2 regions of the Arthrobacter sp. YAF17 genome follow, and region 1 is predicted to be linked to the other one. Evidence: predicted binding sites of a transcription regulator. Region 1 holds the regulator's gene; the other holds the start of a gene.
The links. The regulator LexA, encoded in region 1, represses DNA repair genes until DNA is damaged. The targets are predictions, from matches to a motif close to TCGAACANNTGTTCGA.
Positions count from the first base shown of each region.

Region 2: a site for LexA is predicted at 1,777-1,792, ahead of AB4Y67_RS01165 (LexA family protein). Genes of this name have one in related genera too.

Region 1 covers NZ_JBFRDB010000009.1:50,544-65,306, reverse strand. Annotated here, with positions in the region: gene AB4Y67_RS09075 (MarR family winged helix-turn-helix transcriptional regulator) at 1-77, opposite strand, end outside; gene AB4Y67_RS09070 (DUF3046 domain-containing protein) at 122-340, shown strand; gene recA (recombinase RecA) at 617-1,669, shown strand; gene AB4Y67_RS09060 (regulatory protein RecX) at 1,818-2,303, shown strand; gene miaB (tRNA (N6-isopentenyl adenosine(37)-C2)-methylthiotransferase MiaB) at 2,342-3,916, shown strand; gene miaA (tRNA (adenosine(37)-N6)-dimethylallyltransferase MiaA) at 4,109-5,002, shown strand; gene dapF (diaminopimelate epimerase) at 5,102-6,058, shown strand; gene AB4Y67_RS09040 (class I SAM-dependent methyltransferase) at 6,039-6,653, opposite strand; gene hflX (GTPase HflX) at 7,129-8,697, shown strand; gene AB4Y67_RS09030 (ATP-dependent DNA helicase) at 8,690-10,861, shown strand; gene lexA (transcriptional repressor LexA) at 11,070-11,819, opposite strand; gene AB4Y67_RS09020 (LysM peptidoglycan-binding domain-containing protein) at 12,161-12,613, shown strand; gene AB4Y67_RS09015 (histidinol-phosphate transaminase) at 12,754-13,872, shown strand; gene hisB (imidazoleglycerol-phosphate dehydratase HisB) at 13,938-14,564, shown strand; gene hisH (imidazole glycerol phosphate synthase subunit HisH) at 14,561-14,763, shown strand, end outside.
Region 2 covers NZ_JBFRDB010000001.1:222,810-237,572, reverse strand. Annotated here, with positions in the region: gene AB4Y67_RS01175 (class I SAM-dependent methyltransferase) at 1-620, opposite strand, end outside; gene AB4Y67_RS01170 (DUF2975 domain-containing protein) at 874-1,305, shown strand; gene AB4Y67_RS01165 (LexA family protein) at 1,806-2,237, shown strand; gene AB4Y67_RS01160 (Y-family DNA polymerase) at 2,230-3,522, shown strand; gene AB4Y67_RS01155 (dihydrofolate reductase family protein) at 3,635-4,252, shown strand; gene AB4Y67_RS01150 (AfsR/SARP family transcriptional regulator) at 4,268-5,230, opposite strand; gene AB4Y67_RS01145 (S1C family serine protease) at 5,744-6,724, opposite strand; gene AB4Y67_RS01140 (HtaA domain-containing protein) at 6,907-7,410, shown strand; gene AB4Y67_RS01135 (amylosucrase) at 7,541-9,340, shown strand; gene AB4Y67_RS01130 (ATP-binding protein) at 9,576-11,039, shown strand; gene AB4Y67_RS01125 (response regulator transcription factor) at 10,960-11,697, opposite strand; gene AB4Y67_RS01120 (hypothetical protein) at 11,779-12,045, opposite strand; gene AB4Y67_RS01115 (DUF4193 domain-containing protein) at 12,295-12,597, shown strand; gene AB4Y67_RS01110 (hypothetical protein) at 12,617-12,748, opposite strand; gene AB4Y67_RS01105 (GNAT family N-acetyltransferase) at 12,877-13,224, opposite strand; gene AB4Y67_RS01100 (pirin family protein) at 13,250-14,245, opposite strand; gene AB4Y67_RS01095 (alpha/beta hydrolase family protein) at 14,331-14,763, shown strand, end outside.

The DNA of each region.
Region 1 (14,763 bases):
TCGACGGCGGTCAGTGCCGCTTCGGTGGAATCGTCAGCGCCGCCCGGGATCCCAGGGCCTTCGGCGGGATTGCTCATGGCAACCATTCTAGAGTCCTCCCGCAGCGTGAGAGACTCGAAGAGTGCGAATCAGTGACTTTTGGCGGCTTATGGATGACGAATTCGGGGCGGGGTACTCCCGCGTCCTCAGCAGCTCGCTGGTCCTGGCGGGAGTCGGCGGCCGGACTGCCGACCAGGCCTTGGGTGCCGGCGTACCGCCACGGCAGGTGTGGCTGGCGTTGTGCGAGGTCCAGGATGTGCCGCCCGAGCGGCGGCTGGGCCGCGACGTCAAACCGCGCTGACCCGGGTGCCGCAGTGTCATCCTGACAGCCTGCGCCTGACACGCCGCACGATTGTTCGAATATCTGTTCGGATGGGACTATGCTTTTTTCAGAGTGTTTTCCACATACGCGGGGCGAACAGGCAACTCTGTCAGTGGGTGCCAGTAGCTTCAGTAATGACAGAAAACTGATCAAGCAGCACTGATCACGAACACAGATCAGGCAGCACTGATCACGAACACTACACAGGGTCCGCAACGGCCCCTCCACAGCGAGAAAGTATCAGAGGTGTGAACCATGGCCGCAGCCCCGGATCGCCAGAAAGCGCTCGACGCAGCGCTTGCCCAGATTGACAAGCAGTTCGGCAAGGGCTCGGTCATGCGCCTCGGCGACGAAGTCCGTGCGCCCATCGAGGTCATCCCGACCGGCTCCATCGCGCTGGACGTCGCCCTGGGAATTGGCGGACTGCCCCGCGGCCGTGTTGTGGAAATCTACGGTCCGGAATCCTCCGGTAAGACCACCGTGGCATTGCATGCCGTCGCCAATGCCCAGCGCCTGGGCGGCATCGCTGCCTTCATCGACGCCGAGCACGCCCTGGACCCGGAGTATGCGGCCAAGCTGGGCGTGGACACCGACGCGCTCCTGGTCTCCCAGCCGGACACCGGCGAGCAGGCCCTGGAAATCATGGACATGCTGATTGGTTCCGGCTCCCTTGACGTCATCGTCATCGACTCCGTTGCGGCCCTCGTTCCCCGTGCGGAAATCGAAGGCGACATGGGCGACAGCCACGTGGGCCTGCAGGCCCGCCTGATGAGCCAGGCCCTCCGTAAGATCACCGGCCGGCTGAGCCAGACCAAAACCACTGCCATCTTCATCAACCAGCTGCGCGAAAAGATCGGCGTCTTCTTCGGCTCCCCGGAAACCACCACCGGTGGTAAGGCGCTGAAGTTCTACGCCTCCATCCGCATCGACGTCCGCCGGATCCAGACCCTCAAGGAGGGCGCGGACTCGGTCGGCAACCGCACCAAGGCCAAAATCGTCAAGAACAAGATGGCCCCGCCCTTCAAGATCGCCGAGTTCGACATCATCTACGGTCAGGGCATTTCCCGTGAAGGCGGCATCATCGACATGGGTGTCGAGCACGGCCTGATCAAGAAGTCCGGCTCCTGGTTCACCTACGATGGCGACCAGCTGGGCCAGGGCATGGAGAACTCCCGGCGCTTCCTGCGCGACAATCCGGAGCTGGCTGCGGAGCTGGAGCGGCTCATCAAGGAGAAGCTTGGCGTCGGCGTAAAGGCCCCCGCCGAGACCGAAGATTCACCGAAGCTGAAGGCCGTTGACGGTTTCTAACGGCCGGCGACGCAAAGGGGCAGGATTCCCAGCACGGAATTCTGCCCCAGGCTTTGCCGGCGGAGACGGGCCCCGGGAAGGGCCTTCGGGCGCGGATGCTCCTGCCGAACGGGACCGTGACGCGGATCCGGCCGCAGTCGCACGCAACATTGTCCTGCGGCAGCTGACGAACTCGCCCAAAAGCCGGTTGCAGCTCGCCCGCAAGCTGGCAGAGCGCAACATCCCGGACGACGTCGCCGAGGCGGTCCTGGACCGCTTCGAAGAGGTGAAGCTCGTGGACGACGCGGATTTTGCCGACATGTGGGTCCGGTCCCGGTCCCAGAGCCGCAAACTCGCCAAGGGCGCCCTCCGCCGCGAACTCGCCGAGAAGGGCATCGACGAGGACACCGCGACCGGCGCCCTGGAACAGCTCAGCGACGAGGACGAGGAAGCGGCGGCCCGCGAACTCGTCCAGCGCAAGCTCCGCGGCGTGACTGCGTTCGAGGACCGCGCGGAGCGGGACAAGACCACGCGGCGGCTGGCGTCCATGCTTGCCCGCAAGGGATACCAGCCCTCACAGGCGTTCCGGATCGTCGGCGAAGTCCTCGATGACGCCGTGTCCGGGGCCGGCGCGGGGTCCGGACCGGAGTTCTAGGGAAGCCCGGCAGCGCGCCGACCCGGTACCCTTAACAGGTGAGTTTGACCATTCCCTCCCCAGCAGCCGGCCCCACCCCTCCCACGGACGCCTCGTCAACACCTGGCGCCGGGTCCACGTCCGCCACACCGCAGCCCCGTACCTACCAGGTGCGGACATTCGGCTGCCAGATGAACGTGCACGACTCCGAGCGGATGTCCGGGATGCTCGAGGCCGCCGGCTACGTCCCCTCCGCCGGAGAACTGGCCGACGTCGTGGTGTTCAACACCTGCGCGGTTCGGGAAAACGCCGACAACAAGCTCTACGGCAACCTGGGCATCCTGGCGCCGGTCAAGGCCGCCAACCCCGGAATGCAGATCGCCGTCGGAGGCTGCCTCGCGCAGAAGGACCGCGACACCATCCTGAAGAAGGCCCCCTGGGTAGACGCCGTCTTCGGCACCCACAACGTCGGCGCCCTGCCGGCCCTGCTGGAACGCGCCCGGCACAACAACGAAGCGCAGCTCGAGATCCTCGAGTCCCTCGACGTCTTCCCGTCAACGCTGCCCACCAAGCGGGACTCGGTCTATTCCGGCTGGGTGTCGATCTCCGTCGGCTGCAACAACACCTGCACGTTCTGCATCGTCCCGGCCCTGCGCGGCAAGGAAAAGGACCGACGACCCGGCGACATCCTGGCCGAGATCCAGGCCCTCGTCGACGACGGCGCGATCGAAGTAACCCTGCTGGGCCAGAACGTAAACTCCTACGGCGTCGAATTCGGCGACCGGCAGGCGTTCTCGAAGCTCCTGCGCGCCTGCGGCGACATCCCCGGCCTCGAACGCGTCCGGTTCACGAGCCCGCACCCCGCCGCCTTCACCGACGACGTCATCGACGCCATGGCCGAGACCCCGAACGTGATGCCGCAGCTGCACATGCCCCTGCAGTCCGGCTCCGACAAAGTCCTCAAGGACATGAAGCGGTCCTACCGCTCCACCAAGTTCCTCGGCATCCTGGACAAGGTGCGCGAGAAGATCCCGCACGCCGCCATCTCCACGGACATCATCGTCGGCTTCCCCGGCGAGACCGAGGAGGACTTCCAGGCCACGCTCGACGTCGTCGAGAAGTCCCGCTTCGCCACCGCCTTCACCTTCCAGTACTCCAAGCGACCCGGCACACCCGCCGCGGAGCTCCCGGACCAGCTCCCCAAGGCCGTCGTGCAGGAACGCTTCGAACGCCTCACCGCCCTGCAGGACCGCATCGCCGCCGAGGAGAACGCCCGCCAGCTCGGCCGGCGCGTCGAGGTCATGGTCACGGCCCAGTCCGGACGCAAATCCGGAGAGACCCACCGGCTCTCGGGCCGGTCCCAGGACCAGCGCCTGGTCCACTTCTCCGTGCCGGCCGGTGCGCAGACGCCCCGCCCCGGCGACCTGGTCACCGTGACCATCACCGAGGCCGCGTCGTTCCACCTCGTCGCCGACCCGGCGACGTCGGCCGACTACAGCCTCCGACGCTCGCGCGCGGGCGACGCCTGGGACAGGTCCCAGGCGGACTCCTGCGGCGCACCCGCTCCGGGATCCGCGTCCGGTGCCACCGGGGTGTCGCTGGGAATGCCCACCCTTCCCGTCCGCGGCCGCTAGTCCGTGACAGCTCAGCAGGGCCCCGCTGCCGGCAGCGCACACGACGCCGCAGCAGGAACACCACCCGCAGTGAGCGCCCCCGCAGGCACAGCACCGGAAGGCGCAGCGCCGGCCGGCACAGCACCGGACGCCGCCGCACCGAAGGGTGCCGTAGCTGACGGCGCGGCTGCGGGGACAGCGGCGGACGGCGCTCTGCCGGTGATCGCCGTCGTCGGGCCCACCGGCTCCGGCAAGTCCGACCTCGCCGTCTCGCTGGCACGGGAGCTCGACGGCGAAGTCATCAACGCCGATTCCATGCAGTTCTACCGCGGCATGGACATCGGCACCGCCAAGATCACCATGGCCGAACGCAGGGGAGTGCCGCACCATCTCCTGGACATCCTGGATGTGACCGAGGAAGCCAGCGTCTCGGACTTCCAGCAGCAGGCCCGCGAACTCATCGCCGGCATCCACGCCCGCGGCAAACGCGCCATCCTGGCCGGCGGCTCCGGCCTCTACGTCCGAGCCGCCCTCGACGTGCTGGATTTCCCGGGCACCGACCCCGCCATCCGGGGCCGGCTCGAAGCGGAACTGGAAACCGCCGGACCGGCGCCGCTGCGGGCACGGCTGGAAGCCGTGGACCCGGTCTCGGCCGGCCGGCTCGGGGACGCCCGCCGGATCATCCGCGCGCTGGAAGTATTCGAACTGACAGGACGGCCGTTCAGCTCGTTCATGCCCACCCGCGAGTACTTCCAGCCCGCCGTGCAAATCGGGCTCGAGGTAGACCGGGGACAGCTCCGGGAACGGCTCGCCCGCCGGGTCCACACCATGGTGGACAGCGGGCTCCTCGATGAGGTCCGGAGGCTCGACGCCGCCGGACTCCGGCTCGGCAAGACCGCGCCGCGCGCCCTCGGGTACGCCCAATTCCTGAACGTCCTCGACGGCGGATCCGACCCGGCGCAGGCCGCCGAGGAAACGATCGTTGCGACCCGGCAGTTCGCGCGCCGCCAGCTCACCTGGTTCCGCGCCGACCCCCGCATCCACTGGCTTGACTGGCAGGATCCGGAACTGGTGGCCAAGGCGGCTGCCCTCTGCGTCCCCGGCTGACGTTCCGGGCCGGCAGTTCCCTGTCGGCGAGTGGATCGCCAGGGTGGATTCCCGGGGAGGTTGACGGGCGGCCCCGGGTCGAAACGGTAACCTTGGAGCATGGACGAACCCCTGGCCGCGGCCGCCGATCGCAACACCGCCGCTGACCCTGCTGCCCTGAGCGGACTGACGTTTTCCAAGGGCCACGGCACGGGCAACGACTTTGTGCTCCTGGCCGACCCCAACGGCACGCTGTCGGTGACGCCGGAGCAGGTCGCAGCCCTGTGCGACCGCCACCGCGGAATCGGCGGCGACGGACTGATCCGCGCCGTCCCGTCCCGGTTGCTCGCCGAGGGCCAGGAGCTGCTGACCCGGCACCCGGACGCCGAATGGTTCATGGACTACCGCAACGGCGACGGCTCACTCTCCGAGATGTGCGGCAACGGCGTCCGCGTCTTTGTGCACTTCCTGATTGCCGAAGGCCTCGTCGAACTGCCTGCCGGCGAATCACTGACCATCGGCACCCGCGGCGGCGCCAAGACCATCGTCCGCACCGCCTCCGGCTACGCCGTCGACATGGGCCCTTGGGAATTCATCTTCCCGGGCGAGGCCACCGCCCGGGCCATGGATTCACTGGTCAGCGCGGCGGGGCTGGAGGTCGCCCGGCCCGCCCTGTCCGTCAGCATGGGCAACCCGCATACCGTTGTGGCACTGGCAGAACTCGCCGAGCTGGAGGCCACGCAGCTGTTCACCGCACCCCACGTGGACCCCACCCCGCCGCACGGAACCAATGTTGAGTTCGTGGTGCCGTCCGAGCCGCTGGTCCACGAAGGCGTAGGAACCATCACCATGCGCGTTCATGAGCGCGGAGTCGGAGAAACGCAGTCCTGCGGCACTGGCGCCTGCGCGGCCGCCGTCGCGATCCGCCACTGGGCCGGCCAGGGTGCCCCGGATGCGTGGAATGTCCATGTCCCAGGCGGAGTCGTCGGCGTGAAGTTCTTCCTCGGCGCCGCGGGCCACGAGCACGTCGAGCTCAGCGGCCCCGCGGTGATCGTCGCTAGTGGGACGCTTTCCTGACCCGAAGGATCCGGAACGACTTCGAGGTGCTCTCGCGCGTCACCGCGAAGCTGCTGTCCAGCTCTGCTGCGAGCCAGCGCTGCAGCGAATCCGACCCCAGGTTCTTCTGCACCACCAGCCATGCGGAGCCGCCCGGCGCCAGCCGGGGAAGCCACAGGAGCAGCAGGGCGTGGAGCTCGTCCTTGCCGATCCGGATGGGCGGGTTGGACCAGATGGTGTCGAAGCGAAGCTCGGGGTCGACGGCGTCGGGCGTGCTGGCCGTGACGTTGCCCAAGCCCAGCAGTGTGGCGTTTTCGTTGGTTAGGGTCACGCAGCGCTCGTTGACGTCCACGGCGTAGACCCGGGAATGCGGTGCCCGCAGGGCCATGGTCAGCGCGATCGGACCCCAGCCGCAACCAATGTCCAGCAAGTTCCCCTGCGGCGCGGGGGATGGGGCCTCGGCCAGCAGCACAGCCGTGCCTTTGTCGATGCCGTCCGGGCTGAAGATACCGGAGGACGTCTGCAGTTGCCGCGTGGCACCGGCAAGCTCCACGGTCAGTGGCTTGCGGGTGAACGGCCCAGAGGGCTGGGCGCTGAAATAGTGTGCAGACTCCATAACTGGCTAGATTAGTTGGCCGTCGGCCCCTAGAGGAAACCGCGGCGGCCGGCCGGAGCCAGCCGGGCCGTCTGCTAGTGTTAAAAACATGTTCTTGATCTTCAAGTAGCCGGCACGGGCCTTCCGTTCTTCACCGGAGTCCCGTCCCCGCAGCGACGCAGGTAGTTACCTTCCGCTCAGTGCGCCACCCGTGATTGTCCTGAAATGGATTCGCCGCTGGCGCCCGAACTTGGAGTTTGGCAGCGCTCACTGGAGCCCGGCCCGGGCGGAACAACTCCCTCCTCAAGGCAGAACCCATGCCTGTTCCCTCCCCGTTTCCACCGCTCCGGCCCGGAGCCCACCCTGCCCCCGGCACCGCTGCCGCAGGCATCCCAGGAGGCCATGAATGACCAATAGTCGTCAGCCCAGCGCGAATACCGCCCCGCACAGCACCGATCGGCACTATTCTGAAACTGCCGAACCTCTAAAGGAGACCATGACCAGCCAGCCCAACACCGGACCCGATTCAGCATCCCAAGACATGAGTCCTGCGGAAATCCAGGCTGTCATCGACCGGATCCTCGCCAAGGACACTCCTGCCCGGAAGGCAGCCCCGGCCGCCGGTGATCCCGCTTCGGTGCTCGGCAAAGCGCAGGCGATCTCCCGGCTGGACGAGGAGCACAGCACCTACGACGGCGACCAGCAGGACCTCGCGGAACGGCACGCCCTGCGCCGCACCGCCGGGTTGTCCACCGAGCTCGAAGACGTCACCGAAGTCGAATACCGGCAGCTGCGGCTCGAGCGCGTCGTGCTGGCCGGCCTTTGGACGGAAGGGACCCTTGCCGACGCCGAGAACTCCCTCCGGGAACTCGCCGCGCTGGCCGAGACCGCCGGTTCGGAGGTCCTGGACGGTATCGTCCAGCGCCGCCAGAAGCCCGATCCGGGCACCTTCCTCGGCTCCGGCAAGGCGCAGGAACTCAAGGACATCGTGATGTCCACGGGCGCGGACACCGTCGTCGTCGACGCCGAACTGGCGCCGTCCCAGCGCCGCAGCCTGGAAGACATCGTCAAGGTCAAGGTCATCGACCGCACGGCCCTGATCCTGGACATCTTTGCCCAGCACGCCAAGAGCCGCGAGGGCAAGGCCCAGGTGGAACTGGCCCAGCTCGAATACCTGCTCCCGCGCCTGCGCGGCTGGGGTGACTCGATGTCCCGCCAGGCCGGTGGCCAGGTGGGCGGTGCCGGTGCGGGTATGGGTTCGCGCGGTCCGGGTGAAACCAAGATCGAACTGGACCGCCGCCGGATCCGCACCCGGATGGCCAAGCTTCGGCGTGAAATCGCCGCAATGAAGCCGGCCCGGGAGACCAAGCGCGCCAACCGCCGTCGTAATTCCGTGCCGTCCGTGGCGATCGCCGGGTACACCAACGCCGGTAAGTCCTCGCTCCTGAACCGGCTGACCGACGCCGGTGTCCTGGTGGAGAACGCCCTGTTCGCCACCCTGGACCCGACGGTCCGCAAGGCCGAAACCTCAGACGGGCTGGGCTACACCCTTGCCGACACCGTGGGGTTCGTCCGGTCGCTGCCGACCCAGCTTGTGGAGGCGTTCCGCTCCACCCTGGAGGAGGTTGCCGATTCGGACCTGATCCTGCACGTCGTGGACGTCTCGCACCCGGATCCGGAAGGCCAGATCGCTGCCGTCCGCAAGGTGTTCAGCGAAGTCGACGCCCGCAAGGTGCCCGAAATCATCGTCCTGAACAAGGCCGACGCCGCGGATCCCTTCGTGATCGAGCGGCTGAAGCAGCGCGAACCGCGCCACGTGGTGGTGTCGGCGCGCACCGGCGAAGGCATCCCGGAGCTACTCAAGGCCATCAGTGAAGGCATTCCGCGGCCCAGCGTGAAGCTGGAGCTGCTCATCCCCTACAACCGCGGGGACCTGATCAGCAAGCTGCACGAAGCCGACGCCGAGATCCTCAGCCTCGACCACGAGGAAGCGGGAACCCGCGCCGTCGTAATGGTGCGCGAGGGACTGGCCGCTGAACTGGATTCGTTCATCAGCAATGACTGAGGCAGCGGTGACCGGGGCGGACACAGGCACGGGCGACCCGGCGGGGGAGGACGACGCAGGAACCGGGGCTGCAGGAACCGGGGCTGCAGGAACGGACGCCGGAGAACGTCCGGCACGTTCGGGCGGCAGGACCGGCGGGGAGTTCGTTATCGAACTCCTCGACCGGGCCGTGTCCGGGATGGGCGGCCAGAGCCGCGACGGCCAGCACGAAATGGCCCGGCAGGTGGCGCAGGCGATTGACAGCGGCGACCACCTGCTGGTCCAGGCCGGCACCGGCACCGGCAAGTCACTCGCCTACCTGATCCCCCTGATCGCCCATTCGCTCGTCAGCGACAAGCCCACGCTGGTCTCCACGGCCACGCTGGCACTGCAGACCCAGATCGTGGGCCGTGACCTGCCCCGGCTGCTGAAGACCATCACCCCGGCGCTCGACCGGCCCGTCAAAGTCGCCCTCGTCAAGGGCCGGTCCAACTACGTGTGCCGCCACAAGCTCGAAGGCGGCTTCCCCTCCGAAGAACCGTCGGAGGGCCAGCTCTTCTCGCTCGGCGAGGACACCTCCGTGCCGCACTTCGCCGCGGCCATGGGCGGTCCGTCCTCCCAGCTCGGCAAGGAGGTCGTCCGGCTGCGCGAGTGGGCCGAGGACACCGTGACAGGGGACCGCGACGAACTCCTGCCCGGCGTCACGGACCGCGCCTGGCGGCAGGTCTCCGTCACCTCCATGGAGTGCCTCGGCGCGCAGAAATGCCCCCTGGCAGCCGAATGCTTCAGCGAACTGGCCCGGCAAAACGCCGCGGACGCCGACGTCGTGGTCACCAACCACGCGATGCTGGCCGTCAGCGCCTTCGAAGGCCTCGCCGTGCTGCCGGAATACGACGTCGTGGTGGTCGATGAAGCCCACGAGCTCCAGGACCGCGTGACCGGCGCCGTGTCCGGCCAGCTTTCTGTGGCCATGGTGCACGCCGCCGCGTCCGGGGCACGGAAGCACGCCGGCATCACCGTGGACGCGCTGAACAACGCCGCATCCAACCTCGAACTTGCCATTGAGGGCGTCCCCAGCGGGCTTATGCCCAACGGCCTCAACAGCGAACAGCTGGACTGCGTGGACCAGTTGCGGGACGCCTGCCGCGCCGCGCTCTCGGATTCCAAGGGGGACAGCGCGAACACGGCCGACGGCGGCCGCCAGCTCGCGCGCTCCCGGCTCATGGTGATCCTGGAACTCTGTGAACGGCTGCTGGCAGCACGCGAGAACCGCGAAGTGGTCTGGTTTTCCCGCAACAGCACCTTCGACCCGCAGCAGGGCTACTCCCAGCCCGACGAGTCCGCCCCGGCGCTGGTCAATATCGCCCCGCTCAGCGTTGCCGGGCGGCTCCGCGAGGGCCTGTTCGCGGACCACACGGTCATCCTCACCTCGGCCACCCTGGCGATCGGGTCCGCTTTCGAACCTGCTGCCGGCGGCCTGGGCCTGGTGGGTCCAGGCGCCCCGAGCTGGACCGGCGTCGACGTCGGCTCTCCGTTCGAATACCCCAAGCAGGGCATCCTGTACGTTGCCAAGCATCTGCCCAAGCCCGGCCGCGGCACGTCCCCGGAAGCGCTCGACGAACTCGAGAAGCTGATCCGGGCCTCCGGCGGCGGGGCGCTGTGCCTTTTCTCGTCGCGGCGCGCCGCCGAGGACGCTGCCGAGGCCTTGCGGCCACGGCTGGACATGAGCATCCTCTGCCAGGGGGATTCCACCATGACGGCGCTGGTGAAGCAGTTCGCCGACGAGCCGGACACCTGCCTCTTCGGCACCATGTCCCTGTGGCAGGGCGTCGACGTGCCGGGGACCTCCTGCCGCCTCGTAGTGATCGACCGGATCCCGTTCCCGCGGCCCGACGATCCCCTGATGACGGCGCGGTCCCGGGCCGTGGCCCAGGCCGGCGGCAACGGCTTCATGAGTGTTTCCGCGACCCACGCTGCCATCCGTCTGGCCCAGGGCGCGGGCCGACTGATCCGCACGACGACGGACAAGGGTGTGGTGGCTGTGCTGGACTCGCGGCTGTCCACCGAACGCTACGGGGGATTCCTCCGCGCCGCCCTGCCGCCGTTCTGGCCCACCACGGACCCCGCCATCGCCGTCGCGGCTCTGGAGCGGCTCGCGAAGGAATCAGGGCAGCCCGCCACGTAGCCCCGCCGGGTTGGGACCCTGCCGGGACATGTGACCGGGCCGGGATGCGGGTCCCCGCGGCGTCCGCGGATTTTCCGGGACCCTGCCGCCGCCGGGGTGCCAGTAACCGGGAGGAACGCGAAAGGCCCCGTCCGGCGTGAACTGGTCAACGCCGGCGGGGCCGTGTTCGCAGGGACTGGGCAGCTCTGAGCTGCCGGGAGGTTCAGTCCTAGAGGGAGCGCAGCACCGAGACGACTTTGCCCATAATGACGGCATGATCGCCGAGGATGGGCTCGTACTGGGTATTCTGCGGCAGCAGCCAGGTGTGGCCGTCACGCTGGCGGAAGGTCTTCACTGTTGCCTCGTCATCCAGCAGGGCGGCCACAATGTCACCATTGACAGCATCGCCCTGCCTGCGCACCACCACCCAGTCACCGTCGCAGATGGCCGCATCGATCATCGAGTCACCGGCGACCTTGAGCATAAAGAGCTCGCCGTGGCCCACCAGCTGGCGGGGCAGGGGCATAACGTCCTCAACCACCTGGTCGGCCAGGATCGGTCCGCCCGCGGCGATCCGGCCCACCAACGGCACCATGGCGGTATCCGTGGCACTGGCCAGCTCCGAAACAGACAAGCCGCCGACACTGCGCAGGCCGCTGGACTTCTCGACGCCTGAAATTTTCGCGGTTCCCTCATCGAGGGTCAACGGCATCAGCACTTCCATGGCCCGAGGGCGCTTGGGATCACGCCGCAAGTAGCCGAGCTTCTCGAGCTGCGAAAGCTGGTGGGTCACGCTGGAAAGGCTCGCGAGGCCCACCGTGTCGCCGATTTCGCGCATGGACGGCGGGTACCCGTTGTCCGTCACGGAGCGCTGGATGGTCTCCAGAATCTTCTTTTGCCGGACGGTAAGGCTCTTGGGTGGCCGGGCTGCCTGCGGGCTCCGCTGGGTGGCCCTGCCGCCAGTGGCTTGTGCTGCCATGTTCGCCAACGCCTTTCCGTTCCGCCCGGCCGCTGTGGCTGCAGCTGCCGGGAACTTCCGGCCTGAAATGTCAGACCCTGCTGATCAACTGCAGAAGTGGTTGTTCTTTGACTCAAACGTAGGCCAGCCACACAGCTTTTTCAAACATTTGTTCTAGCGAGTCTCGACAATGTTCGTCAATAAGTGCTAAAACAGAACTAGCAAGATTCGAATATGTGTTCTAGTTTGGCGCAGTTCGGTTGGAACAGGTTATTCGTCTCTTTGTTCGAAGGTCAGGCCGGTTGGCGGCGGGTACGTGGAGTACGCCGGGCGGCACAGTATGGTCCAGGAGGGCTCAGTTCATGTCAGCATCAAGCGCGTTTCACGACACTTTCGGCCGCGACTCATTCGGCGACTATGGCCGGCCCGGCACCGGCACCGGCAGCGGCACAGGTCAGCCCGGCCAGTCCGGCCCCAGCGGTCGTGCCGAACAGGCAAAGCAGGCGCCGCTTAAGCTCACCCGGCGGGGGCGCTTCGTCTTCATTGGGGTGCCGCTCATCCTGCTGGCCGCACTGGTTCTCTCCTTCAGCGGATTCCTCAACGCCCCGGCAAAGGCGGCGGACTCTGCCGCCGAGCTGTCGTTGACACCCACAGTCTCGGTAACGGTGCAGCCCGGCGAATCCTTGTGGGCCATCGCCGAGGCAGTGGCGCCCGAGCGCGATCCCCGCGACGTCGTCGCCGACATCATCCAGCTGAACAACCTCGAGGCCGCCCGCGTCGTGCCGGGCCAGGCGCTCTTCATTCCGTCCAACTAGTTCGTTCCGGCCAGGCAGCTCCATCCAGATAGCTCAGGGGTCCCGTCGCTTGAGGGTCTCGAGGCGTTCCGCAGGGCGCCGACAGCCCCGCAAAGCGTCACAGTTTCCGGGCCCGCCGCGAACTCACTTAAACTGGACAAGTGACTGACCAGTTAGAGCGCCTGAACCGACTTCCCCTCCGGACCAACCTGCGGGGCCTGACCCCCTACGGGGCACCGCAGCTGGACGTCCCCATCCTGCTCAACGTCAACGAGAACACCCACGGCGTCCCGGCCGACGTCCTCGCGGCCATCTCCGACGCCGTCACCATTGCCGCCGCCGGACTGAACCGCTATCCGGACCGCGAATTCACGGAACTGCGGGAGGCGCTGGCCGAATACCTCGGGCACGGACTGGCCGCGGACAACATCTGGGCCGCGAACGGCTCCAACGAGGTTCTCCAGCAGATCCTCCAGGCCTTCGGCGGTCCCGGCCGCACCGCCCTTGGTTTCCCTCCCACATACTCCATGTACCCGCTGCTGGCTTCCGGCACGGACACCGGGTACATCGCCGGGATCCGCGCCGATGACTACGGGCTCAGTGCCGAGTCGGCCGCCCGGCAGGTCCGCGAACTCCAGCCGAACATCGTGTTCCTCTGCTCCCCGAACAACCCCACCGGCACCGGGCTTGGCCTGGACGTCGTCGAGGCTGTCTACGAGGCCGGCGAGGCCAGCCAGACCATCGTTATCGTCGATGAGGCCTACCACGAGTTCGCCCACAACGGCACGCCCAGCGCGCTGACGCTGCTGCCCGGCCGGGAACGGCTGATCGTTTCGCGCACCATGAGCAAGGCCTTCGCCCTGGCCGGAGCCCGTGTCGGCTACATGGCGGCAGCCCCGGAGGTCACCGACGCCCTGCGCCTGGTCCGGCTCCCGTACCACCTCTCGGCCATCACCCAGGCGACAGCCCTGGCCGCCCTGCACCACCGGGTCGCGCTGATGGCCGACGTCGAGGACATCAAGCGGCAGCGCGACAGGATCGTGGCCGAACTGCAGCGGATGGGCCTCAAGCCTGCCGCCTCCGACTCGAACTATGTCTTCTTCGGCGGTCTGGACAACCCGCACGAGGTCTGGCAGGAACTGCTGGATGCCGGGGTGCTCATCCGCGACGTCGGCATTCCCGGGCACCTTCGTGTCACCGCCGGGACTGAGACGGAAACCACAGCCTTCCTCGAAGCCCTCGAGCGGATCCTGGCCGGCCGCGCAGTGCAGCGCGCCTAGACTTAACCCAGGACATCCACCCTGCCCTGTTCGCCGGGCACCGTCGTCATCCAAAGGACACCCACATGAGCACCACCGGAACAACCGCTGCCGAGGGCCGGACCGCACGCATGGAACGGACCACCAGCGAGTCATCGGTGCTGGTCGAGATCAACCTGGACGGCACCGGCGTCTCGGACATCAGCACCTCGGTCCCGTTCTACGACCACATGCTGACGGCGCTGAGCAAGCACTCCCTGATCGACATGACGGTCAAGGCCACCGGCGACACACACATCGACGTCCACCACACGGTCGAGGACGTTGCGATCACCTTCGGCGAGGTCCTGCGCACCGCCCTCGGAAACAAGGCCGGGATCCGCCGCTTCGGCGAAGCCACAGTGCCCCTCGACGAAGCCCTCGCGCACGCCGTCGTCGATGTCTCCGGCCGCCCGTACCTCGTGCACGGCGGAGAACCGGCAGGCCAGGAGTACCACCTGATCGGCGGACACTTCACCGGTTCCCTCACCCGCCACGTCTTCGAGGCGATCACCCTGCACGCCGGCATCTGCCTGCACATGAACGTCACCGCCGGCCGGGACCCGCACCACATCGTCGAGGCCCAGTTCAAGGCCTTCGCCCGCGCCCTGCGCGCCGCCGTCGAACCGGACCCGCGCGTCGAGGGCATTCCCTCCACCAAGGGTGCGCTGTGACCGGCAAAGTGCTGAAGGACGGCGCCATCATCGACCCCGACGCCGGCGCGAAGCCGGCGTCGCCCGAGGGCAAGCCGACCGTCACGGTCCTCGACTACGGCTCCGGCAACGTCCGCTCCGCCGTCCGCGCCCTCGAGCGTGCCGGTGCCGAAGTGATCCTCAGTTCCAAGCCGCAGGACGTGCTCAACGCCGACGGCCT
Region 2 (14,763 bases), on a different contig from region 1:
GGCGTGTCCGGAGCTGGCTCTGGTTCGCTCACGGCGGCTACGCGGTATCCCGCCGACGTGAAGGCGCTGATCATCGCATGAAGGGGCCGGTGCCAGAAGGTCAGGACTGCCGGCTCGCCATCGAACTCGTAATTCTCCGAGTACTGGCGGGTGGCGAAGTAGTCCTCCGTTGGATAGTTGACCACGCTGACCGTGGGGTGGTTGACCGACAGGATCAGGCGCCCGCCCGGCTTCAGCACTCGCCGCAGTTCGGCAAGAGGTGCCGACCAGTCTTCCAGGTAATGCAGGACCAAGGACGAGACGACGTCGTCGAAGGAGCCGTCGGCGAAAGGCAGCGGCTTGCTGAGGTCGGCCACGTGCAGGTCCGCGTCCGCGCCCAAACGCTGTCTTGCCAGTTCCAGCATCGCAGGACTGGAATCGAAGCCGGTCACGACTGCGCCTTTCGCGCCCAGTGCCGCGGACAGGGGCCCGGAGCCGCACCCTGCGTCCAGGACCCGGTGACCGGTCACGTCGCCGGCAAGGCCCACCATCGCCGGGCGCTCGTAGTAGGCGTTGAGGAGGCTGGACTCATTTTCAGCCGAGTAGTTCTCGGCGAAATCGTCATAATGGTCGGATTTCATGTCTATTCCCTTCAGGCGGATTCCTACGGGCGGGACAACAGGGTTGACCCTAGCAAGCAAGAGCCGCCCGACCATGGAACTTCCGGTATCTTGCCCCTTTATCGAATAGCTCCGGCTCCAGCCGTCGAGGTGAAAGGTTGCCGGATGCGGGGCGAAAATGCAGATAGAGCTGGTGTATCAGGGCTAAGGCGTCGGTAATGTGATGGGACGGCAGTGAATTTTCCCGGTAACCAGGCAGCGGCAGGAGGCGCAGATGACTCGTCGAACCTCGTTCGCGCTGATTGCGGGACTTCGCATCTTGCTGCTCATGTCCGTGTTCGCGCAGGTATGGATCATCCCCTCCGCGGTGGAGAGAGCAGTTGCTGTCTTCCCGGAAGTCGAGCCCCTCGCGGTTCCTGCCATCATCTGGGGAATCTGCGCAATTGCCTGCTGGCAAGCCATTGCCGTCATTGGACTGCGGCTGGTCATATGCGCCCGCGACCACGGAGTCGATTCATCCGCTGACAAGTGGCTGCGCGCGATGGTTGGTTGTCTCCTCGCCTTCCTCGCGCTCGTCGTGGCAGCGTTCATCGCTCTGAACGTACTGGCTTACACGCCCCCAGGCGTGATGCTTGGACTCATCGCCGCAGGACTCATCGCTCTGATCGCAGCGAGCTCTCTCGTTACCTCGTCCGTGACAGGTTAGTCCCTGCGGGCTCTAACTGCGTGCACGAGGCGCCCCGCGAAGAAGACGACGGCGACCACGCTCACTGTCGCCAAAATCCACGTGCCATCCGTGCTGAGCGCGGGGCCGCTAGTACACATGCTCGTAGCGCCAGACTCGATTGTGTAGTCAACGCACCCGCCGCTTCTAGACCCCAGAAGCGTTAAGTTCACGGTGATCAAGAGGAGGATCGCAACGGCCCAAGGCCACCATCGCGGTGAACGGAATCGCGGCGTTTCATCCATGCAGTCACCCTACTGCCCGGGCCATCACATTTCTGCCCCCTTCGACGATCTGTTCAGTACCTGCAAATCCTGCGGTCGCAACGGCCGGCCGTGGACTGAAGCCGCCGCACGGCCCAGGCTGTCCCACTGGCGTTCAAGCCGTCCGACGAAGGCCCGCGCCGGCGCCCGGGTCTGCTCAATGTCAGCGCCCGGGGCTACACTGAATGTATCGAACATATATTCGAATAAAGGTGTGTTGTGGGCGTAATCATTGGGCCCCGCGTGATAGACGCGGGCACTTCTCTTCTGTCGGTCCTGATCTCGCCAGTGCCGGTTGCCGCAGGCTACCCTTCTCCGGCCCAGGACTACTTCGACGGCCGCATCGACCTCAACGAACACCTCATCAAGGACATCACCAGCACCTACATCGTCAGGGTGTCCGGGGACTCCATGGAGGGCGCCGGGATCAGCGACGGCGACGAGCTGATCGTAAACCGCGCGCTCGAGCCCCGCGACGGCTGTGTCGTCGTCGCGGTCCTTGATGGCGAGCTCACGGTCAAGAGGCTGCGCATCACGGCCGCGGGCGTAGTGCTGCAGGCCGACAACTCCCGCTACCCGGACATCAGGGTTCCGGCGCTGTCGGACCTTGTCGTCTGGGGCGTCGCGACCCGCTGCCTGCACCATGTCTAGGGCTACCCCCGGCCGGGGCAGCATCGCCTTGGTTGACGTGAACTGCTTCTACGCCAGCGCCGAACGCGCTTTCGACCCCTCCCTGGAGGGACGTCCGCTCGTGGTGCTCTCCAACAACGACGGCTGCGCTGTCACCCGCTCCCCTGAAGCGAAGGCCCTCGGGATCCCCCTCGGCGAGCCTTGGTTCAAGCTCGCACCCCGGGCGAAGGAATGGGGGCTCGTGGCGCGTTCCAGCAACTATGAGCTCTACGGCGACATCAGCGCCCGCGTCATGGAGCTCCTCGGCCGCTACTCCGCCTGGCTGGAGGTTTACAGCATCGACGAGGCCTTCCTTGGCGTCAACGGCAGCCCGGAGGAACTGCAGCGCCTGGGCCACACCATGAAAACGGCGGTGCGCCGGAACGTCGGAGTCCCCGTCTGCGTCGGGATCGCCGGCACCAAGACCCTAGCGAAACTCGCCAACAAGTGGGCGAAACACAATCCGGCGTTCGACGGCGTCTGCCACTGGGACGCTGTCCCCGCCGCCCAGCGCGAGAAGCTCATGGCGGGTCTGTCCGTGGTCGAACTCTGGGGTGTGGCCGCGCGGCTGACCAAACGGCTGAACGCACAGGGAATCCACACCGTGCTGGACCTCGCGCGTGCGGACCCCATCAGGATCAGGGACCGCTTTTCGGTGGTGCTGATGCGGACGGTCCTCGAACTCAACGGGACGCCGTGCATCCCCCTGGAAGAGGAACGAACCGGCCGCGACCAGCTCATCTTCAGCCGGTCCTTCGCGGCGCCGATCACCACCGGCGCCGGGCTGCGCCAGGTGCTGGGCGTCTACGGCCAGCAGGCCAGCGCCCGGCTGGCGCGTCACGGGCTGCAGGCCAAGGTGCTGACGGCGTTCGCCGCCACGTCCTACTACAACCCGGATAGCAGCTCGAACCCCTCCGTGTGCGTGCCGTTGCCGATGCCCACCGCCGACCCCGTTCTCCTGGCGAGGGCAGCCTACGCCCTGCTCCCCCGGATTGACGACGGCGTTAAGTACGTCCGCGCGGGCATCATGGTCACCGATCTGCGCCCCACCGGCAACCAGGCGCCCCTGGCGGTGTTCGAGAATCCACACGAGGAACGCGGCATCGGCCCGCTGCTGGAGGATGTCAGCCGAAGATATGGGCGGGGGTCAATCGGCCTGGGCTACGCCGGAATCCGGGGCGGACCTGATTGGAGCATGAAGCGCGACATGCTGTCTCCGCGCTACACGACGCACTGGGCCGAGCTCCCCGTCGTCAAAGCCGCGTGACTGCCCCCGAAAACAGCGCCGAAAAACACCGTTGCTTCGCACCAGGCACGTGTGCCAGCCTCGAAGTGATTCCGTCGCCGGCCGACGACGGGCGGCACAGAAGGAGCACGGCATGGGACTTATCCATATCGACCTGTTCACCACGCTCGACGGCGTCGCGCAGGCGCCGGGCGGGCCGGAGGAGGACCCTAACAACGGTTTCGCGTTCGGCGGCTGGCAGGCGCCGCTCATAGACAAGGTGGTCGGCGAGCAGATCGACGCAGGAATGGCGGGGATGGACGCGTTGCTGCTGGGACGCCGGACCTACGACATCTTTGCCGCGTACTGGCCGCACGCTGACGGGAACATCGCGCGGCTGTTCAACCGGCTCCCGAAATACGTGGCCTCACGCCAGGGGCCGGACCTGGAGTGGGCCGGCTCCACACTGCTCGGACCCGACGTCGTCGCCGCCGTGCGAGAACTGCGCGACCGGCACACCAACATCCACGTCATCGGCAGTCTCAACTTCGTACAAACCCTGCTCGCCGAGCGGCTCTTCGACCGGCTCACGCTCTGGGTTTATCCGATCCTCCTCGGCAGTGGGAAGAAGGTCTTCGCCGACGGAGTGGTCCCGACAAACCTCAGACTCATCGAGCCGGTGGTCGCTTCACCGATGGGTGCGGTGCTCCAGCGCTACGCGCTCGCCGATGGCACGCCCGGTGTCGGCGATATGTCCGCCGGCGACCAGTAAGGCAGACACGCCCAGTCAGACGGCGGCGGCAAGCGCCTGCTGAAGGAAGGAATCGAGGACCCGGCCGGCATTCTCATGCATGCGCCGGGATTCCTCGGCGGCAAACTGTGTGCGCTTGGGGCCATGCAGACGTTCCCCGAGGTAAAGCAGGGCCGCCAGGACTTCGGAAAGCTCGGTGTTTCCCTCGGCGCGCTGCCGCAGCAGCCTCAAATGCGCGGCCTGCAAGGCCGGACCAGGGGCACAGCCCAGGTCGCGGTCAAACAGCCGGCGGCAGCGTTCGTAGGCTGACAGCCCTTCCACCGGAAGTCCGGCCTGTTCATACCCCGAGACAAGAATGGTCCAGGCACGTTCGTTGAGCGGTTCGGACTGTATGGCCGCCTGTGCGAGCGAAATGGTCAGCTGTGGCTTGTCGAGGAAAGCGGCGGTCTCGGCGGCGAGAATCTGGGCGGCAACCTTCTCGGCAGCATGCCGCGTCCGTGCATCTTCAGCCCAATCGGCCACGAGCTCAAAGCCCAGCAGCGGCTCATCGGCGAGTTTCAGGGCCTGCAGGGCCAGCTCGTGAGCCTCGGCCGGGGCGGACTGCCGGGCCGCATGGACCAGCTGTTGGAACTCCGACAGGTCCAGCTCCACCAGCTGCGGATCCAGTACATAGCCGCCGTTCGCTGTGCGCAGGGGTCCCGTCTTGGTGTTGCCCGGCTGGATCGCCCTGCGGATACCACTGACATAGCTCTCCAGGTTGGCGACGGCGCCGCTGCTGGCCCGTGGTCCCCACAGGATCTCCACGAGGCGCGTCTTGGAGACAGGGGTCCCCAGATTCAGCAGGAGAATTTCCAGGATGTGTCGGGGCTTGCAGCCGCCCATGTCCGCGGCCGTGAGTACGGCGCCATTTCTCCGGATTTCGAAGGTCCCGAATAGCCGGACCGAAATTGCCGGCGCACTTACGCCCAAATTGTCCACATTGATCTCCGATTTCCCCATTTAGAACTTAATCCATATTCGGAGAGTCGGAAGGAATTATTGAAACGCGTGCTGAGACTCATTTCCGTCCGACTTTCTACGGAAACGGTGACACGCAAAGCGGGGCACAACAAGCAATGAAGCTACCCGTTCCTTTACCGTGAGGAAAGTCGAGTACACCCTTGAGCGCCACCAAGTACCGCCCGAAAACAATGTGAGTACTCGGAACCTGTGGCAAGTATCGCCACGCCCAGTCGGCCCGACTTCGGCGGGTAGGTGAATCTGCACCCCTTGCGGACCCAGGAACAGGGACGGCGGCGTCGCCGCAGAGGGGCCGAAGGCCAGTAGCTGAACGGAACTATCCCCCCGTGAGTAGGTGCGTGAGCCGCCCTGCCGCACCTGACCGAGAATTCAGCGGCGCGGGCTATTTCTGCATATTTCCGGCCGCTGCCAAATGACAGTTCACCCCGCCTGCGTACGAAAAAAGTTTCCAGCCGCATTCCCTTAGAAATTTGGAACTGCATTGAAAATCCATCATTCCTCGGACATCTCCTCGGGAACGGTGGTCACCGTGGTTTCCGCGCCGTCGCGCAGGACCGACAACTCCAGGGGCATGCCAATCGCCTCAGCAAAAAGCAGTTTTTGAAGACTCTCGGCATTGGAAACTGCCGTTTCGCCGACGCTGAGGAGCACATCGCCGGGCCGGAGTCCGGCCCCCTCGGCGGGAGAACCAGCCAGAACTTCCACCACCAGCAGACCTTCGCGGCGTCCGGTTCTGATCACAGCGCTTGGCTGCAGCCGGACAGGGGTGTTGACAAGGCCTAGGTAGGCCCGCCGGACGCGGCCGTCCTTCAGGAGGGCAGCAATGATCCGCCTGGACGTGGCGTTCACGGGAACCGCCAGTCCCAGCCCTGCCCCGGCCACCGCCGTGTTGATGCCGACGATCCTGCACCGCGCGTCCGCGAGCGCGCCGCCGGAGCTTCCCGGGTTGAGGGCAGCGTCAGTCTGGATGACGTCCTCGATCATGCGGCGGTTACGGCCGGACCATACGGGGATTGAACGGCCCAGTCCGCTGACCACGCCGGCGGTCACGGACCCCGAGAGTCCCAGTGGGTTCCCGACCGCGATGACCAACTGTCCCACCTGGAGCGACTCCGCATCGCCGAGATCCGCAGGGGCGGCGGTCGGCGCCTTCCCGTGCACCACAGCGAGGTCCGAGAGAGGATCAGAGCCGACCACGTCCACGGCTGTGCGTGTCCCGTCGGAGTACACCGCGCTGCCCCGCTGGGCGCCGGCCACCACGTGGGCGTTGGTCAAGAGGTACCCGTCGGACGTGAACAAAACGGCGGATCCGGCGCCGGTGCGGAACCGGCCGTGCCGGCCCGTGCCGTCCACTTCGAGCGCGGCCACATGCGGGGTCACGGCAGCGGCCACACGGATGACCGTCGCGGAGTAGGAATCGAGAGGGTCCCCGGACGCCTCGGGTCCGGGGATCCGGCTGGTCGCTGTGGCCACATTGCACCTCCAGAGCTGGTACTTATCTAAGTCAACCACCGGCCCCTCGGAGGTAGTCCGGGGCCGCCTACGCCCTCAGAGAAATACTCCGGATGTCGCGCCGACCGGGCGGCAGTTCATCCGGCGGGCAATCCGCCGATAGGCTCAGGAGAGACCAGCCTCACAGCCACAGGAGAACGTACGTGCACCCAGCGAACACCGCGCCCGATCCGCTGCCTCCGCCGGGCCTGAGCTGGGGCATCAAGCGCAGTTTCATCGATTACATCGCCAGCCTGCCGGACGGGTCGGTTTCGGCGACCGCCGGGGCCACCGTGTCCGGATCGTCGCTGTTCTCCTTCAGCCCCGATACGTCCGACTACGACGCCGCGCGCGGCACCGGCGTGTTGCGCTTCCGGGGGGACGTCCGGCTGGCCGGGCACCACGGCATGCTCCTGGTCCGGCTGCTGGACCCCTGGATCACTTTCACCTCCGGCAGCGGCGTACTGTCCATCAGTACCGGCGACGGCGGCGGCCAGGACCGTACCGCCGTCGGTTTCCTTAGCCCTGTGAAACCGCGCGACGCCGACGGGTCCCTCGTCTGGGACCACGTCGACGTCGTCATTTCTCCCGAGGGGTCTGAACTCTTCGACGGCCAGTACGCGGCCGGGCAGCCGATGGATCCGCTGTTCATCCGGGTCGCCAGCTAGACCAACAAAGGAGAACCTCCATGGTTGAAATCGCCGATGCCGTCGAATCAGCCCGCCAGCGCGCCCTCCCCGCTACGGGCCCTGGGCCCGGGCCCGGAGACACAAGGACGCGGCTGATTTCCGGGGCCGCCTGGACGCCCACCTCCCCGAACTGGCGCGGCTGTTCCACGATCTCTACGGCACCCGCGCGGACTGGGCGGACCAGTTGACTGCCCTGGTGCAGCAGGCCGCACAATCGTGGGCCGGGCGGCCGGCGGAGCTAAAGTCCCTCGACGACGTCCGCGGGCAAAACAGCGGCTGGTTCCTGACCAACGAGATGCTCGGCGGAGTCTGCTACGTCGACCGGTACGCCGGGAACCTGGACGGTGTCCGCGACCGGATCCCGTACTTCAAAGAACTGGGCCTTACGTACCTTCACCTGATGCCCTTGTTCCTGGCGCCCGAGCCGCACTCCGACGGCGGGTATGCCGTCTCCAGCTACCGCGAAGTCAACCCAAGCCTTGGCACCATGGAGCAGTTGCGCGCCCTTGCCGCCGAGCTACGGGCCAACGGCATCAGCCTGGTGGTGGACTTCATCTTCAACCACACGTCTGACGAACACGAGTGGGCGCGTAAGGCCTCCGCCGGGGATCCCGACTACAGCAACTACTACTGGATCTATCCCGACCGGACCATGCCGGACGCGTTTGAGGAACAGGTGCGCGAGATCTTCCCGGATGACCATCCGGGCTCGTTTGTTCCGATGCCGGACGGGCGCTGGGTCTGGGCGACGTTCCACACCTTCCAATGGGACCTGAACTACTCCAACCCTGAGGTGTTCCGGGCCATGACGGGCGAGATGCTCTTCCTGGCCAACCTTGGCGTGGACATCCTGAGGATGGACGCTGTTGCCTTCATTTGGAAGCAGCTCGGAACGTCCTGCGAGAACCTGCCCGAAGCATACCTGCTGCTGCGTGCCTTCAACGCCGTGTGCCGGATCGCGGCCCCATCGCTTTTGTTCAAGTCCGAGGCGATCGTGCACCCGGACGAGGTGGCGCAATACATCGACCCGGGAGAATGCCAGCTCTCCTATAACCCGCTCCAGATGGCGCTCATCTGGGAAGCCATGGCCACCCGGGATGTCTCCCTGCTGGCCCAGGCGCTGGAACGGCGGCACAACATTCCGGAGGCCACCTCCTGGGTCAACTACGTCCGGAGCCACGACGACATCGGCTGGACCTTCGCGGACGAGGACGCCGCTGAGCTGGGCATCAACGGCTTCGACCACCGGAGGTTCCTGAACTCCTTCTACGTCAACCGCTTCCCGGGCAGCTTTGCCCGGGGCGTTCCGTTCCAGGACAACCCCCGGACAGGCGACTGCCGCATTTCCGGGACGACGGCGTCCCTCTGCGGGCTGGAGGGCGGCACCGGCCAGGCGGTGGACCGCATCCTGCTGGCACACTCGGTCGCGTTCAGCACCGGCGGAATCCCGCTGCTTTACCTTGGCGACGAGGTGGGGCAGGTTAACGACTACGACTTCCCCCTTGAGGACGGCCACGGCACCGACAGCCGCTGGGTCCACAGGCCGCACTTCCCCGCCGCCCGGTATGCCCGGCGCCATGACACCTCCACACCGGAGGGCGCGGTGTTCGCCGGGCTACGGAACATGATCACCGTCCGCTCCCGCGCGCCCGAACTGGCTGGCACCCGCCTGCTGGATTTCGCAACAAAGAACCCAGGCGTCCTCGGCTACCAGCGGCCGGGGGACGGAACCCGGATCCTGGCGCTGGCCAACTTCAGTGACCTGGCCCAGACAGTGGCGGCGGCCACGCTCTCCGGATTCGTAGTCGACGCCCTCGATATCCTGACCGGAGCCCCCGCGAACCTTGAACACGGCATCGCGCTCGAACCCCACGAGTTCGTCTGGCTTAGGGTAACGCCGCTGTCCTGATGCCCCGCATTGGCGGACCGGAACGGGCACCTCTGGGCGTCACAACGCAAAAAAATGACCGGCCGCACACTGGTTGAGGAGAGAGTGCGGCCGGTAGTCTGTTTTGGACTTCGTCTTGGTCCAACTGTGCCTTAAAGCACCTGAGAGGACGCTGAGAAGGCCTCCGCCGGATCCTGCAACCTAAAAGTGTTCTGTGGCGGTTGTCCGGGGACCGCGGGTGCCGCATTCTTGAAACATGGACAAGCTCACGTCCACTACCCCGTCCGGCCGGTACCGCGGCCGGGCCAGCTGGGGATTGCGCAAGCGATCGACGGCGGCCGCGGTCGCCGTCGTGGCCGTTGCCCTGCTGGTCGGCGGCGTCATCTGGATCGCGCTGCTGCAGAGCACCCTTACGGCCGCGATCGACACGTCTTCCCTTCGGAGGGCACAAAACGTGATCGTTGAGCTGGCTGACCATGAACTGGACGATGCGGCCGAATATATCCGGCTGACGGGCTACGCCGGCCAGTACGTCCAAATCATCGACTCTTCCGGGCAGGTGGCTGCCGCCTCCGATCCCAAGGCCGCCCAAGTGCCCCTGACCGGGCTGCGTCCCCCGCCGGGGCAGACCCAGGCACAGGATGTCTCCAGCCTTCCGAACATCGGCAACAACGATGACTTCCATGTGGTCGCAGCCGGTGTAGTGGTCGCTAAAGCGCCCTATACAGTGGTGGTGGCCTCCTCGGTGCAGGTCCAGTCCGACACTGTGGTCACCGTGGCCTGGTTTTTGCTGGCGGCTACGCCTCTCTTGCTGGCCATCGTTGCCGTATCCGTGTGGCTGCTGGTGGGCCGTTCGCTGAAGCAGGTCGAAAGGATCCGGGGCCAGGTTGCCCGGATCAACGCCGACCACCTCGACGGCCGCGTCGACGTTCCGCGCACCGACGACGAACTCGAGGCACTGGCCCTGACCATGAACATGATGCTGGAGAGGCTGCAGGCATCGGACCGCGAACAGCGCCGCTTCGTCTCTGACGCCAGCCACGAGCTGCGCAGCCCGCTGGCCACCTTGAGTGCCGGCGTCGAGATCGCCGCAGCGGATCCGTCCGGCGCGATGTGGACCGAAATGAAGGACGTTCTTGCCGGCGAGACCGACCGCATGCGCTATCTGGTGGAAGACCTGCTCACCCTCGCCAAGGCGAACGACGGGGGGCTGGCGATAGAGGATGCCGAGGTGGACCTGGATGACGTTGTTGACCAGGAAATCCGGAGGCTGCGCGCGGAGAGCCGGCATCAGGTTTCCGCCGACCTCACCCCGGTCCGGATCCGGGGCGACGCCCGGCGCATCGGCCAGGTCCTGCGGAACGTCCTCGACAACGCCGAGCGGCACGCGCTGTCCCGGATCCGCGTCGTCCTGCGCACCACGGACGCCGGCGCCGTCATCACGGTCGACAACGACGGCGTCCCCGTACCCGAGGCGGAGCGCACCCGGATTTTTGAGCGCTTCGTCCGGCTCGACGAGAGCAGGTCCCGTGAAGGCGGTGGAAGCGGCCTGGGCCTGGCGATCGCTGCCGGGATCATGACCGCCCACCAGGGCACCATCCGGGCAGCCGAAGGCCCCGACGGTGAATGCCGTTTCGAAATTACTTTTTCCGTGCTCGAGCGGGAGGCTCCGGAGGCGGGGGCGGAGCTTGCACCGGCTCAGGAAGCTGGTCGGAGCTGAGCTGGTAACCCATCCCCCGCACGGTAGACAGGCTGCGGACACCGAAGGGGGCGTCGATTTTGCGCCGCAGGTAACCGATGTAGACCTCAACGACGTTGTCCCCGCCCTCGAAGGCCGAATCCCAGACGTTGTCGAGGATCTCCGCCTTCGACACAACCTCGTCGTGCCGGCGCATCAGATAGTGGAGCAGTCCGAACTCCCGGGCAGTCAGCGGGATATCCGATGCGCCGCGCCGGACGCGCCGGGTGACCGGGTCGATCGACAGGGTCCCCAGAGTCAGCACCACGGGCCGCTCCGGGGCCCCGCGTCGGATCAGGGCGCGGATCCGGGCCACGAGCACCAGGAAACTGAAGGGTTTGGTCAGGTAGTCGTCGGCACCCAGGTCAAAGGCGTCCGTCTGGTCGTATTCGCCGTCCTTCGCCGTGAGCATCAGCACCGGGGTCCAGATTCCGCGGCGGCGGAGCTCCTTGAGCACGTCGTAACCGTTCATGAGCGGCAACATCAGGTCCAGCAGGATGGCATCGTAGGCGGATTCGCTGGCGGACGACAGGCCGGTGACGCCGTCGTGGGCCACGTCCACCACGAACCCTTCATTCACGAGTCCGCGGCGGACGGTGTCGGCGAGGTGCCGTTCATCCTCCACCATCAAAATCCTCATCGCAGGACTCCTCTCCTCAGACACAGTATGCGCCTCCGGCGCCTCGGTGGGGCGCCGGCAGGAGAGTGCGCCGGGAGGGGCCTAAACGTTCCCGGTGTTCCGCGAAACCTGGGCAGGAGGACCGAACAACCAGCCGGAGACGTCGCTGCGCAGGACAAAGTGTGGTCCCCCGGTGGAACTAACGCTGCCGGTGGGAACGTAGTACCCGCGTCCCGCCCCCGGGCCTCCGGCTGCACGGTCCAGGGCCTCCGTCAGGTGTCTGGGCAGATGCCCCGCGGGGCCGAGGGCCCGCAGGCCGTCCATTTCTTCCGGCGTGAGCCGTCCGAGTACTGCAGCGATATCGGCCATGATGGATCCCTTCCGGCGGACGGTGACTAAGGGTCCAGCTTAGGATCACGCCGTGAACGGCACATTAACTCCGCGCGACGATTATCGAACGGGTGCCGGGGCGGGGCCCGGCCGCTGCTTTTCTCTCCAACCGCGCCGGTGTCATGAGGGTCACTTCCCACAGTCCCCTTACACCCAGCAAATTAACGGGTGGATGCTGTACCGTTCAATCCCGGGAAACCCAGACCAACGGAATCGAGAATCAACCAGGTGGCAACCGACTATGACGAAGTCCGATCCGACGTTGCGGAATCACGCAACGCCTCGCTAGAGGCCCTTCGCTCCGCGAACGCGCCGGACGCCCGCAGCGTCACCCGTGAGCTTGACGAGGCTGACACGTCCGAAGGCGTGGAACTGCCGGGCGCCGACCTGTCCGGCGAGGAACTGACGGTCACCGTCATTCCGCAGAAGGAAGACGAGTTCACGTGCTACTCGTGCTTCCTGGTCCGGCACCGCTCGCAGCTGGCGCGTGAGAAGGCCGGCCACGCGTACTGCGCCGACTGCATGAGCTAGCAGCCGGCCGGCTGAACATTTACAACTCCTCATCGACGGCCCCGGTACCGGCAGGACCGGTGCCGGGGCCGTCGGCGTCGTGGGACGAACCCGGCAGCGCCCGCCACACCGTGAGCGCCGACGACGGCTCGGCCTTCAACGTGGACGTCAAGGGAAACGGCGGTTCAGCTACTTTTACCGCACCAACGCAGCCCGCAGCATAAACCTTCCACGGCATTTACCACCCGCAAATCCACGGCACACTGACGGTGAAATAAGCGTCAGAGTCCTACTGCAGGCTCAGCGCCGGGCGCGTTGCGCCAACGCGCTGTTGAGGACACCGAGCAATGCCGGTGTGACGGCCCGGACACTGGCCGCGTACTGCGTGTGGCTTTCAAGGTACTTCTTGATGTAGGGGCACACGGGGACAATCTTCAGGCCGGCGGCGGCTGTGTCCTCGAGTGCGTGCGCCGCGAGCCGGCCGGCGAACCCTTGGCCGCCGAACGCCTCCTCAATGACCGTGTGGTAGAAAATCCGGTGGGTTCCGCCGTCGTCGATGTAGGCCGCCTGGCCGATGACCGTGTCGCCGTCAAGAACCTCGTAGCGCAGCCGGTCGGGGTTGTTGCGGATCGTGATGGTGGTTAACACATTTCTCGTTTCTTAGTGGGAGGGATCATTCGCGGGGGCGAAGCCGGGCGTTCGGGAGCGCAGGCGCCGGCAGCGGCGCCGGTTCCCCAGGCGGGAACTCACCGAAGCGCGGCCGCGCGTCGTCCGTCCCGGCGGCTGGCACATCCTCGGCGCCGATTTCCGCCTGCCATTGGGTCCGGTAGTCGACGATTTCCTCATGGCTGCGTCCCACGAAGTTCCACCACATGACGATCTTCTCGCCCAAGGGTTCGCCTCCGATCAGGAGTAGGCGCACGGGCTCGACGCCGGCTGCCAGGGCCACTGACGTGCGCCCCGGCGGCAGATAGGCCAGGTGGTCCCGCGCCACCGGGCGGCCATCGACTTCGAGGGTTCCTGTGTCAACCAGCAGTCCGTGCTCAAAGGTCGGATCCGTGACGAGGTCCAGCGTGGCGCCCGCTTCGAGCAGGACCTCGGCGCCGAGCAGCGGCGTGTGGGTGGCGACCGGCGAGGAGGCGCCGGCCAGGGATCCCAGGAAAACGCGCAGGGTCCAGCCCGGCCCCGTCCGCGGCTCGGGGCGGAAGTGCTCAAAGGTCGGCTCCATGTGGCGTGCCCGGTCCGGCAGCGCCACCCATAACTGCGCACCGTGCAGCACGTCGGTCTCCGGCGTGGAAAATTCGGAGTGGCTGATGCCGCGCCCGGCGGTCATCAGGTTCACTTCGCCGGGCCGCACGGCCGCGTGGAAGCCGGCCGAGTCCCGGTGCTCGATCTCCCCGGTGAAGAGCCAGCTGACCGTCTGCAGTCCGGTGTGCGGGTGCCTCGGCACGTGCATGCCACCGGACTCACCGATCCGGTCCGGGCCATAGTGGTCCAGGAAACACCAGGCGCCGATGAGGCTCCGCTGGCGCTGTGGCAGGGTCCTTCTGACGTCCATCGCCCGCGGCCCGCCCAGCGGGACCTGGCGGGGAACCAGGATTTCGACGCCGGAGCCGTCGTCCTCCGTTTCGCAAAGGATCTCCTGAGGGGCCACCTCGGTATTGCTCATGGTACCAGCCTAGCTGTATCGCCCGCGGCCGCGCGTGACCGTTTCCCGCAGCATCCGCACGCACTGCAGGCGTCATGATGGACTCATGAGCATCCCCGAGTCGCCCGTCACGATCGCCGTCGGCGAATCCACCGTATCGGGCGTCTATGCCCGCCCCGAGAAGCCGTCCGCCACGCTGGTGGTCGCCCACGGTGCCGGAGCCGGTATGGAACACCCGTTCCTGGCCGGATTCACCCGCGCCGTCAACGAATTGGGCGTCGCAACGCTCCGCTTCAACTTCCCCTACCGGGAGGCGGGCCGGAAATTCCCCGACAGGCCCCCCGCCGCCATAGCGGCGTGGCGCGCGGCCATGGCGGAGGCCACGGCCCGGTCCGGGGGCGAGCCGCTGTGGGCCGCGGGAAAATCCTTTGGCGGACGCATGGCCTCCATGGCGGTCGTCGAGGGGATGCCCGCGGCAGGACTCATCTACCTCGGCTACCCGCTCCATCCCCCGGGCAAACCGGAGAAGCTCCGCGACG